Regions from separate parts of the Demequina sediminis genome, predicted to be linked through region 2. Evidence: predicted binding sites of a transcription regulator. Region 2 holds the regulator's gene; each other region holds the start of a gene.
The links. The regulator LexA, encoded in region 2, represses DNA repair genes until DNA is damaged. The targets are predictions, from matches to a motif close to TCGAACANNTGTTCGA.
Positions count from the first base shown of each region.

Region 1: a site for LexA is predicted at 1,819-1,834, ahead of uvrA (excinuclease ABC subunit UvrA). Genes of this name have one in related genera too.
Region 3: a site for LexA is predicted at 1,390-1,405, ahead of ABEA62_RS08720 (Y-family DNA polymerase). Genes of this name have one in related genera too.

Region 1 is NZ_BAABRR010000008.1:31,995-35,264, reverse strand. Features, by position in the region: gene ABEA62_RS08475 (TerC/Alx family metal homeostasis membrane protein) at 1-741, shown strand, start outside; gene ABEA62_RS08470 (hypothetical protein) at 769-903, shown strand; gene ABEA62_RS08465 (YciI family protein) at 913-1,197, opposite strand; gene ABEA62_RS08460 (transcriptional regulator) at 1,256-1,681, opposite strand; gene uvrA (excinuclease ABC subunit UvrA) at 1,860-3,270, shown strand, end outside.
Region 2 is NZ_BAABRR010000005.1:82,019-85,288, reverse strand. Features, by position in the region: gene ABEA62_RS05945 (ATP-dependent DNA helicase) at 1-836, shown strand, start outside; gene lexA (transcriptional repressor LexA) at 854-1,606, opposite strand; gene ABEA62_RS05935 (LysM peptidoglycan-binding domain-containing protein) at 1,784-2,125, shown strand; gene nrdR (transcriptional regulator NrdR) at 2,228-2,686, shown strand; gene ABEA62_RS05925 (DEAD/DEAH box helicase) at 2,732-3,270, opposite strand, start outside.
Region 3 is NZ_BAABRR010000008.1:91,228-94,497, forward strand. Features, by position in the region: gene ABEA62_RS08720 (Y-family DNA polymerase) at 1-1,371, opposite strand, end outside; gene ABEA62_RS08725 (hypothetical protein) at 1,697-2,188, shown strand; gene ABEA62_RS08730 (hypothetical protein) at 2,204-2,902, opposite strand; gene ABEA62_RS08735 (glycoside hydrolase family 13 protein) at 3,088-3,270, shown strand, end outside.

The sequences.
Region 1 (3,270 bases), on a different contig from region 2:
TTGGCGCTAGCGTTCGGCGCATCGATGTGGCTGTGGAACTCGCCCGGCCAGGGGACGGAGTTCCTCGCGGGCTTCATCACCGAGAAATCGCTGTCCGTCGACAACCTCTTCGTCTTCCTCGTGATCCTGTCCCGCTTCGCGGTGCCGCCCGCGCAGCGGCAGCGAGTGCTGCTGATCGGCATCGCGATCGCGCTGGTGCTGCGTGGCGTGTTCATCGCGGCGGGTGCGGCAGCCCTGTCGACGTTCAGCTGGACGTTCTACCTGTTCGGCGCGTTCCTCCTGTACACCGCGGTTGCGGTGGCGCGCGAGGGTGGCGCCGAGGAGGGTGACGTCGAGTACAAGGAGAACGCCCTCGTGCGGGGCGTGAAGAGGCTCATGCCCGTCACGGACGGCTACCGCGACGGCCGGTTCGTGGTGCGCGAGGCGGGACGCCGCATGATCACGCCCATGGTGCTGGTGATCCTCGCGATCGGCGGCACGGACGTGCTCTTCGCACTCGACTCGATCCCCGCGATCTTCGGGCTCACCCAGGATCCCTACATCGTGTTCACCGCGAACGCCTTCGCGCTCCTGGGCCTGCGTCAACTCTTCTTCCTCGTGGATGGGTTGCTCGCGCGCCTCGTGTACCTCTCCTACGGCCTCGCCGTGGTGCTGGGATTCATCGGCGTGAAGCTCGTGCTCGAGGCGCTCCACCAGAACTCGCTGCCGTTCCTCAACGGTGGGGAACCGGTCGAGGTGTGACTGCCCTCCTCAGGAGTGTCGCTCGCCGTGATTCTGGGTGTGATCGGCGTGGCCGCCGCCGCGAGCATGATCGCGACGCGGGGCGGCAGGGACCACCGCACGGCACGCCTCGCCGAGCACGACCACGCCGAGCAGGTACGGGCCGACCACGACCGCGGTTGAGAGGGGTGCTCAGGCCGTCCAGGGACCCGAGGCCGGCCACGCCCTGACCGAGTGCTCGGGCACCAGGCCGGCACGCACGTAGGGATCCGCAGCGACCATCGCCTGCGCCTCCTCGAGCGGGGCGGCCTCGAACACGATCAGCGCGCCCGGCGTGCCCTCGTCCTCGTAGCGGCCGAAGACCGGTGCCTTGCCCTGTGCGGCGAGGTCGAGGAGGTACGCGCGGTGCTCGGGGCGAGCGGCGTCCCGCTCGGCGGCGCGGTCGTCATACGTGTAGTGGATCGCAAAGAGGCTCATGCCGCCATCCTGCCGCATCCAGGGACTGCGGGACGATGCCCGTCGCCCCTCGCGCGCGTCACGAGGCGGAAGCGCGCAGCGCGGCGACGTGGCCGTCGAAGGCGGCGCGGCCGTCGGGCGTCGCGCGGAGCCAGATGCGCTCACGCCCCCAGGGAACGTCTGACCGGGTGTACTCGGCGTAGCCGGCGGCGATAAGGGGAGCGAGCGCGGGTCCGACCTCGCTCGCGGGCGTCTCGAGAGCCTCCTCAAGCACGGCCGTGTCGATGTGGCCCTCGTACGACGCGAGAGTGGCCATGATCCGGAGTCCGAGCGGATCGGCGAGGGTGGCGTCGAGCTGAGGGATGTCGGTGGCTCGAGACTGGACCGGTCGCGCGAGCCGAGCGTTCCACACGGTGAAGATCGCGAACGTCGCGACGGCGACGATGACGCCGATCGCGGCGTTCGCCCACGCCCAGGCATCTCGCCCGACCAGTGCGAGGGACACGCACCCGCGCCGCCATCCTTGCCCGCACGGCCTCGATGGCGTGAAGCGCGGCGACGGGTGGTTCGTGAGTCTCCACACTCGCAACCCAGCGGCACGCGGGCGCGCAACCCAAGCATCGTCCCCACGACACGCGCGCATCGAACGTGTGTTCGAACGGGTTTCCGCGTAGCATGGCCGGGTGAACGACCGTCTCCTCGTCCGTGGTGCCCGTGAGCACAACCTCAAGGGGGTCGACCTCGACCTCCCGCGCGATGCACTCATCGTGTTCAGCGGCCTGTCCGGCTCGGGCAAGTCCTCCCTGGCGTTCGACACCATCTTCGCGGAGGGCCAGCGCCGCTACGTCGAGTCGCTAAGCGCCTACGCGCGCCAGTTCTTGGGGCAGATGGACAAGCCCGACGTCGACTTCATCGAGGGGCTCAGCCCGGCGGTGAGCATCGATCAGAAGTCCACCAACCGCAACCCGCGTTCGACCGTGGGCACGATCACCGAGGTCTACGACTACCTGCGCCTGCTCTACGCGCGCGTCGGGACCCCGCACTGCCCGGTGTGTGGCGAGCAGATCCAGGCGCAGACGCCGCAGCAGATTGTGGACTCGGTGCTCGCGCTACCCGAGGGCACGCGCTATCAGGTGCTCGCCCCCGTGGTGCGCGGTCGCAAGGGTGAGTATCAGGATCTCTTCCAGGACCTTCAGCAGCAGGGCTTCGCGCGTGCGCGGGTCGACGGCGAGACCATCCAGCTCACCGAGCCGCCCACGCTCGAGAAGAAGCTCAAGCACGACATCGAGGTCGTCGTGGACCGCCTGGTAGCGCGCGACGGCGTGCGTCAGCGGCTCACCGACTCGGTCGAGACGGCCCTGCGGATCGCGGACGGTCTGGTGATCATCGACCCGGTCGACGGCGACATGGAGCCACGCCGGTACAGCGAGAAGCGCGCGTGCCCCAACGACCACGTCCTCACGCTCGAGGAGATGGAGCCGCGTACCTTCTCCTTCAACGCCCCGTACGGCGCGTGCCCCGAGTGCACGGGCATCGGCATCCGCCTCGAGGTGGATCCCGACCTGGTGATCCCGGACCGCGAGATGTCGCTCAACGAGGGTGCCGTGGCGCCGTGGGCCGCGACCAGCTCCGACTACTTCACGCGCACGCTCACCGCGCTCGCCGCCGACCTGGGCTTCTCGATGGACACGCCGTGGAAGGAGCTGCCCGCGGAGGTGCAGGCGGCGATCCTCACGGGCAAGGACTACCAGGTCCACGTGAAGTTCAAGAACCGATACGGACGCGAGCGGCAGTACACGACCGGCTTCGAAGGCGTCATCACGTGGATCGAGCGCCTCCACGGCCAGACCGAGTCCGAGTGGTCGCGCGAGCGCTACGAGTCCTACATGCGCGAGGTGCCGTGTCCGGTGTGCCGCGGTGCGCGCCTCAAGCCCGAGGTGCTCGCCGTGACGATCGGCGGCAAATCCATCGCGGAGGTGTGCGAACTGTCGATCGCGGAGGCACGCGGATTCCTCACCGCGGCCGACCTCGACGAACGCGGCCGCCAGATCGCCGTCCAGGTGCTCAAGGAGATCGATGCGCGACTGGGCTTCC
Region 2 (3,270 bases):
GTGACGGCGACTACGACTCGCGCCTCGCCGAGAGGATCGTCGCGGCGCCGCTCGATGTCGCGGGGCTCATTCGGACCAAGCTGCTCGACGAGAAGGCCTCCGTCATGACCTCGGCGACACTCGCGCTCGGCGGCGACTTCACGGCGATCTCGCGCCACCTCGGCGTCGACTCGCCCGCGACCCTCGACGCGGGCAGCCCGTTCGACTACCCGCGGCAGGGCATCCTGTACGTCGCGCGTCACCTTCCCAAGCCGGGCATGGGGGGAATCGGCCCCGAGGCGCTCGACGAGCTCGCGGCCCTGATCGAGGCCGCGGGCGGCCGCACCCTGGGGCTGTTCTCGTCCCACCGCGCGGCGCAGGCGGCGGCGGAGGCGATGCGCGAGCGCCTCGACGTGCCGATCCTCTATCAGCTCGACGACCAACTCCCGACCCTGGTCAAGCGCTTCGCGGAGGACGAGGCGACGTGCCTGTTCGGATCGACGTCGCTGTGGCAGGGCATCGACGTGCCTGGTCGCACCGCGAGCCTGGTCGTGATCGACCGCATCCCGTTCCCGCGGCCCGACGAGCCGATCTCGCAGGCGCGCACCGAGGCCGTCGCCGCGGCGGGAGGCAACGGCTTCATGGCGGTCTCGGCCACGCACGCGGCGCTGCTCCTCGCTCAGGGCGCGGGCAGGCTCATTCGCTCGACCAGTGACCGCGGCGTGGTCGCCGTGTTGGATCCCCGACTCGCGACGGCAGGGTACGGCGGCTTCCTGCGCCGCTCGATGCCCGACCTGTGGCCCACCACGGATCGCGACACCGCGCTGGGCGCGTTGCGCAGGCTCGCCGAGTCCTAGCGGGAGGTCGCGGGCTACTACACGCGCCTCAGCACCGAGACCACCTTGCCCATGATGCTGGCGTGGGTGCCGTCGATCGGGGTGTACGCGGGGTTGTGCGGCATGAGCCACACCCGGCCGTCGCGGTGGCGGAAGGTCTTCACGGTCGCCTCGTCGTCGAGCAGCGCCGCGACGATGTCGCCGTTCTCGGCATCGTTCTGGCGGCGCACCACGACCCAGTCGCCGTCGCAGATCGCCGCATCGATCATCGAGTCGCCGGACACCTGCAACATGAAGAGCTCGCCGTCACCGGTGAGTCGACGCGGCAGCGTGAACGTGTCCTCGACCGCCTGATCCGCGAGGATCGGCCCGCCCGCCGCGATGCGGCCGACGAGCGGGACCCGCGTCGAGTCGTCGTCCGCCGGCGCGAGCGGCGTGGCGCTCGCCATGGCGGAGCCCTCGTCGTCCTGCGGCAGGGCCTCGGGGGTCGCCGCGGGCTCGCCGGGGAGCACGACCTCGATCGCGCGGGGACGATGCGGGTCTCGCCTCAGCACCCCCTTGGCCTCGAGGGCCGTGAGCTGGTGCTTGACCGATGAGGTCGACGTGAGACCCACGGCCTCGCCGATCTCTCGCATCGATGGGGGATAGCCCCGGTCGAGAACCGTGGCGCGAATGAAGTCGACCACCGCGCGCTGGCGGGTCGTGAGACCCGTCTCGGGGTCACGCAGCTCGTGGATCGTCGCGCCCTCCGGGGCGGTCGAGCCGAGTCGGCCCGCCTCGTCGTGTGCCATAAGCGCCTCCCGCGATCGTCGCTGTCAGACCCTGGTGGTCCTCTTGTCTCACGACGTTAGGGCAAGCCGAGCGTCAAATCAAACATATGTTCGAGCGAGTCTTGCCAGTGTCGGCCGGGACTGCTAGAACTAGAACATACGTTCGATAGAACATACGTTCGAACGAAGGAGGCACTGATGAGCATCTACGCACCGCAGAACCCGGTGGCCAAGGCCAGGCGCGCCCGCACCGGACGCTTCCTTGCCGTCGTTTCGCTCCTGATCGGCGCGGCGGTCATCGGCCCGCAGGCCTTCGCCTCCGACGGCACGGGTGGGCACGGTGGTGGAGCGGGCGGCTCCGAGGCGGCGGTGGACTCCTACACGGTCGGGTCGGGGGAGACCCTGTGGTCGATCGCCGCGGCCCGTACCCCCGCCGGGCACGATGTCCGCGACACGCTGACCGAGATCCAGCATCTCAACGCGATGTCCTCGACCGCGGTGGACGCGGGCGAGCAGATCTTCCTGCCCGTCGCTGGCTGACCGGAGTCCCGACCCTCACTCGCCGGGCGTCCGTGCCATCGCTGACACGGCGAGAGACGGGGGCGGTTCATGACACACGCGCTCTCGTGGCAGAGTGTCCACATGCACTGCCCGTTCTGTAGGAACGCCGATTCCCGCGTGGTCGACTCGCGCACTGCCGATGATGGCTCGTCGATTCGCCGGCGCCGCGAGTGCCCGGCATGCGGCAAGCGCTTCACGACCGTCGAGACGGCCAGCCTCGCGGTGGTCAAGCGAAACGGTGTGACCGAGCCCTTTAGCCGGGACAAGATCGTCTCGGGGGTGCGGAAGGCCTGCCAGGGTCGCCCCGTGAGCGACGATGACCTCGCGGTGTTGGCGCAGAAGGTCGAGGAGGCGATTCGCGCCAACGGCCAGGCCGAGATCAACGCCCTCGACATCGGTCTCGCGATCCTGCCCCCGCTGCGCGAGCTCGACGAGATCGCGTACCTGCGCTTCGCCAGCGTCTACCAGGCCTTCGACACCCTCGAGGACTTCGAGTCCGCGATTGCTCGCCTCCGCGAAGAGGACGCGCGAGGCGAGTAGTCGCGCATTGCGGTTCGGAAGAAACCCTGTCGGGTCCCCGCCGCGTTAGCGGTCGTCGTCGCGCCATCCGCGAGTCGAACGGGGCGGAGCGCCTCGACCCTCGGGTCGCGCGGGACGCCCCGCTCCACCCGAGCGACCGGAACCACCCGAGCGACCGGAACTGCCGCCGCGCCCCGAACCTCCCGAACGCCCGGAACCACCGGAGCGGCCCGCACCGCCCGCACCCCCCGAGCGGCCGGGACGGTCGTAGCGCCCTCGTCGCTCGGTGCGCTGCGGCCGGGGCTCCTCGACGGGAACTCCCGAGGGGGCGCGCGCCCCGGTGAGGCCGTCGACGAGCGCGAGCGACTCGGCATCGTCTCCGCGCACCTTGCGGAACATCACGTCGACCCCCGCGCGTTCGAGCATGCGGTCGGTCGTGCGGCGCTGGTGGGGCAGCACGAGCGTGACCACGAGGCCCTCGTCGCCCGCGCGCGCCGTGCGGCCGGAGCGGTGCGTGTAGTCCTTGGGATCGGTCGGCGGGTCCAGCTGGAGGACCAGGTCGACATGATCGACGTGGATGCCGCGCGCCGCGACATCGGTCGCGA
Region 3 (3,270 bases), on a different contig from region 2:
GCCCGCGTCGAGCACGAGCGCGGGGCGGGGTGCGGGGGGCACCGTCGCGGGCGGCGGGTCGGGAATGCGTCCCGGCCATGGATGGGCGATCGCACGAGCAGGGGGTGCCTCCTGGCCCCAGGGCACCACGTGTGCCCTGTCACGGGGAGAACGCCCGCCCTGTTCGGCGACCGCGAGCACGCCCTCGGGGCCCAGCAGCCCCTGGACGCGTTCGAGGGCGCGGTGCGCGCGGGAGTCCGCCCCCGACACCCCGCCCCACAGATAGGACTGCTCCGCGCCCAGCGGCAGGACATCCTCCGCCACGAGCGCGAGGGACGCGAGGGGCGCTGGCTCCGGATCGACCGCACCGGCGCCCGCACCGGTGGCGGTGCCGGACAGCCACCCCTCGAGCTGCCACCGCACGCGGTCGGTCATGTGACGGGCGAAGGCACCCGCGCGCGTGCCCACATCCGTGCGCCACACCCGCTCGAGCTCGTGACCCTTCTCGGTGCGAGCGACGATCCGCACGCGTCCGCACCGCATGCCCGCGTCGAGCAGCGCGCGGTCGAGGCTCGCCGCGGCCTCCGCCGCGAGGGAGGTGAGTTGTTCGACGCGCTCCGCGGGGTCCTCGAACACGAGCTCGACGGCGATGTCCTCCTCGCCGCGCCGCACCACGGGCGGCGCGAGGTCCTCGCCACCCGCGAGCCGGTGGGCCCACGCACCCACGGGACCAAACCGCGCGAGAACGTCCGCGGAGGGCAGCGCAGAGAGGTCCCCGAGCGTCACGATCCCCAAGCGCGTGAGCACGCTCGCGAGACGCTCGACCTCGTCTCGCTGGGTCCGCTCCATGGCCGCGAGCGCGAGCGTCCCGATGGGCGCGGGAGCCAGGTAGTCGCGCGAGGCGCCCTCCGGCACCAGCATGCTCTCGCGCGCGGCGAGCACCGCGGCCAGCAACCCGTCCGCGGCCCCCACCGCGCACTCCACCCCCGCGTACTCCGCCACCGCGCTCACGAGCGCCTCGGCAAGGGCCTCCTCCGAGCCGTGAAAGCGCGCGGCACCCTCGGCGGGGATCATGAGCAGCCCCGGGCGGGAGATCTCGACCCCCGACACGGCCTGCTCGGCGGCGGCCGCCACGGCCTCGAACAGGCGCGAGTCGCGTCCCTCGTCGTGAGCGAGGATCGCGAGCTCGGGACAGGCCCGCTGCGCGAGCCTGCGCGTGCTGCCACGGCGGACCCCTGCCGCGCGGGCCGCCGCGGACACCGCCACCAGGGAGCGCCCGTGCAGGACCGCCGCGGGCGCGTCCGCCCCCAGGCCGGCCTCGGTCATGGCGGCGACCACGGGCCAGTCGGGAACCCACAGCACGGCACGGCGCGTCACCGTCACAACAGCCATGCCACACCTCCCAGCGATTCGAACATATGTTCGAGTGTGACACGAGCGTCCGACAGGACGCTAGTCGCCGAGAGGCCTCTCGCGCCGAGCACGGCGCGAACTCCTGCACTACCGTGACGCCATGAACCCGCACCCGAGGCCACCCAGCCAAAGGCGCCCAGCCCGAGCGCCCGTGAGACCGCTACCGCGCGCGCTCACCCCCCTCGCCCTCCTTCCGCTCGTCGTGCTCGCAGGCTGTCAGAGCGCGCCCTCTGTGGATCTCTGGAGACAACTTCCCGAGCCCACGAGCTTTCGGGAGGACACCATTGACAACCTCTCTGAACTCGTGGAGCGATCGGATCTGGTGATCGAGGGTGAGATCGTCGACATTGCGATTCGCGACCGCGGAGTCTGGTCAGAACCCCAGGGGCCCGACGATCTCGCCATCTTCGCCGAGGACATCGTGCTGACAGTGCACGCCACCGATTCCAAAGATTCAGAAGATATCGAGATCCGCATTGAGCGTCTCTATGACGAGCAACCTGGGTCAGGCCCTCTCGATGAGCGCTCCCTCAAGGTGGATTCCGACATGTACGTGTTTGCACTCATCAACGACGAGCATGCGGTCGCACTCGAGGCAGACGGCCCCGGATATCGATGCACCGACGAAGCGGATTTCTGCGGACTGACATTCAGCGATGGCATCCTCTACACCACTCCACGCCACACCGGCGAAGCCGTGCCCGTGAGCACGCTCCTCCCGGACGCCGGCGCGGTCACATCGTTCGCCGACATTCACGCCCTCGCAGCCGAGAGTGGCGTCACCGCCCTGAGCTGAGCCGCGTGCCACCCCTCATGCCGCGCCGCCGAGCGCACGCAAGGGCGCGGGCCCCGTCGGGACACCCGCGCCGTGACGCGCCGGGAGCCCGCCACCATCGAGCGTCAACGTGACCAGCCGCGCGCGGCCCGCCTGACGGCCCTGGGCCCGCACCGTCAGATCGCGCGTGCGCAACCGACCGTCCCCCGCCCCGAGTCCGCTCCAGCGTGACTCCACGACGGTCAGGCTCACGTGAGCCCCCGCCCAGGCACCCCCCGCGATCATCACCACGCCCCGCTCGCGTGCACGTGAGGCGAGCCGCCGCCTGTCGGAGTCGGACAGCGCCAGCCCCTCACCAAGCAGCACCACGTCCATGCCGTCGATGCACGCACCCGCGGCCGCGGCGGCCTGCACCCCGGGGTGAGGAATGAGCCCCACGCGCGCGAGGTCCAGCCCGCGTCGCGCGGCCGCCACCACCCCGAGAGAGGGGATCCCCACCACCGCGGTCCACGAACCCGCTGCCGAGGCCGCGGCGGCAAGCGCCAGCATGAGCGAGGTCGATCCCTCGACCGAGATCACCTGGCCGCGTCGCAGCCCCTGCGGCAGCACCGCGTCGAGGCCCGTGGCGAGCGGCAGCGTGGGCGCCTCCCACCGGTCCCGGCTGGTGCCCACCCGGAGCTGGACCTCACCGAGAGCGGCGCGCGCCTTGGCGATCCTCGCCTCGACCGTCTCCATGCTTCCTCACCCCCGGCATCGTCCGTACACCTGATCCAGCCGCCCGATTCATTCGAACGTATGTTCGATTATGACCCCGCCCTCCGACACTCGGCAAGGCGGCCCCCGCGGCCGCGCCGGCGCGGCCGCGGCGGTCCCATGGGCACGGTCACGGCCCGGAGGAAAAGGCCCTACTATGGCTGACCATGTCGACAATGCAAGCGCTTGCACGGGCCCACCACGACGGCTCGGCGCTCTACGCCCCCGACGGACCAGTGGACCTGGGCGACACCGTGACCCTGCGCATGCGCGCGGACGCAAAGGCCGGCGTGGACCGGGTGTGGATCCGCACCGTGCGCGACGGCGAGCCCGTCTACCTCGAGGCGCAG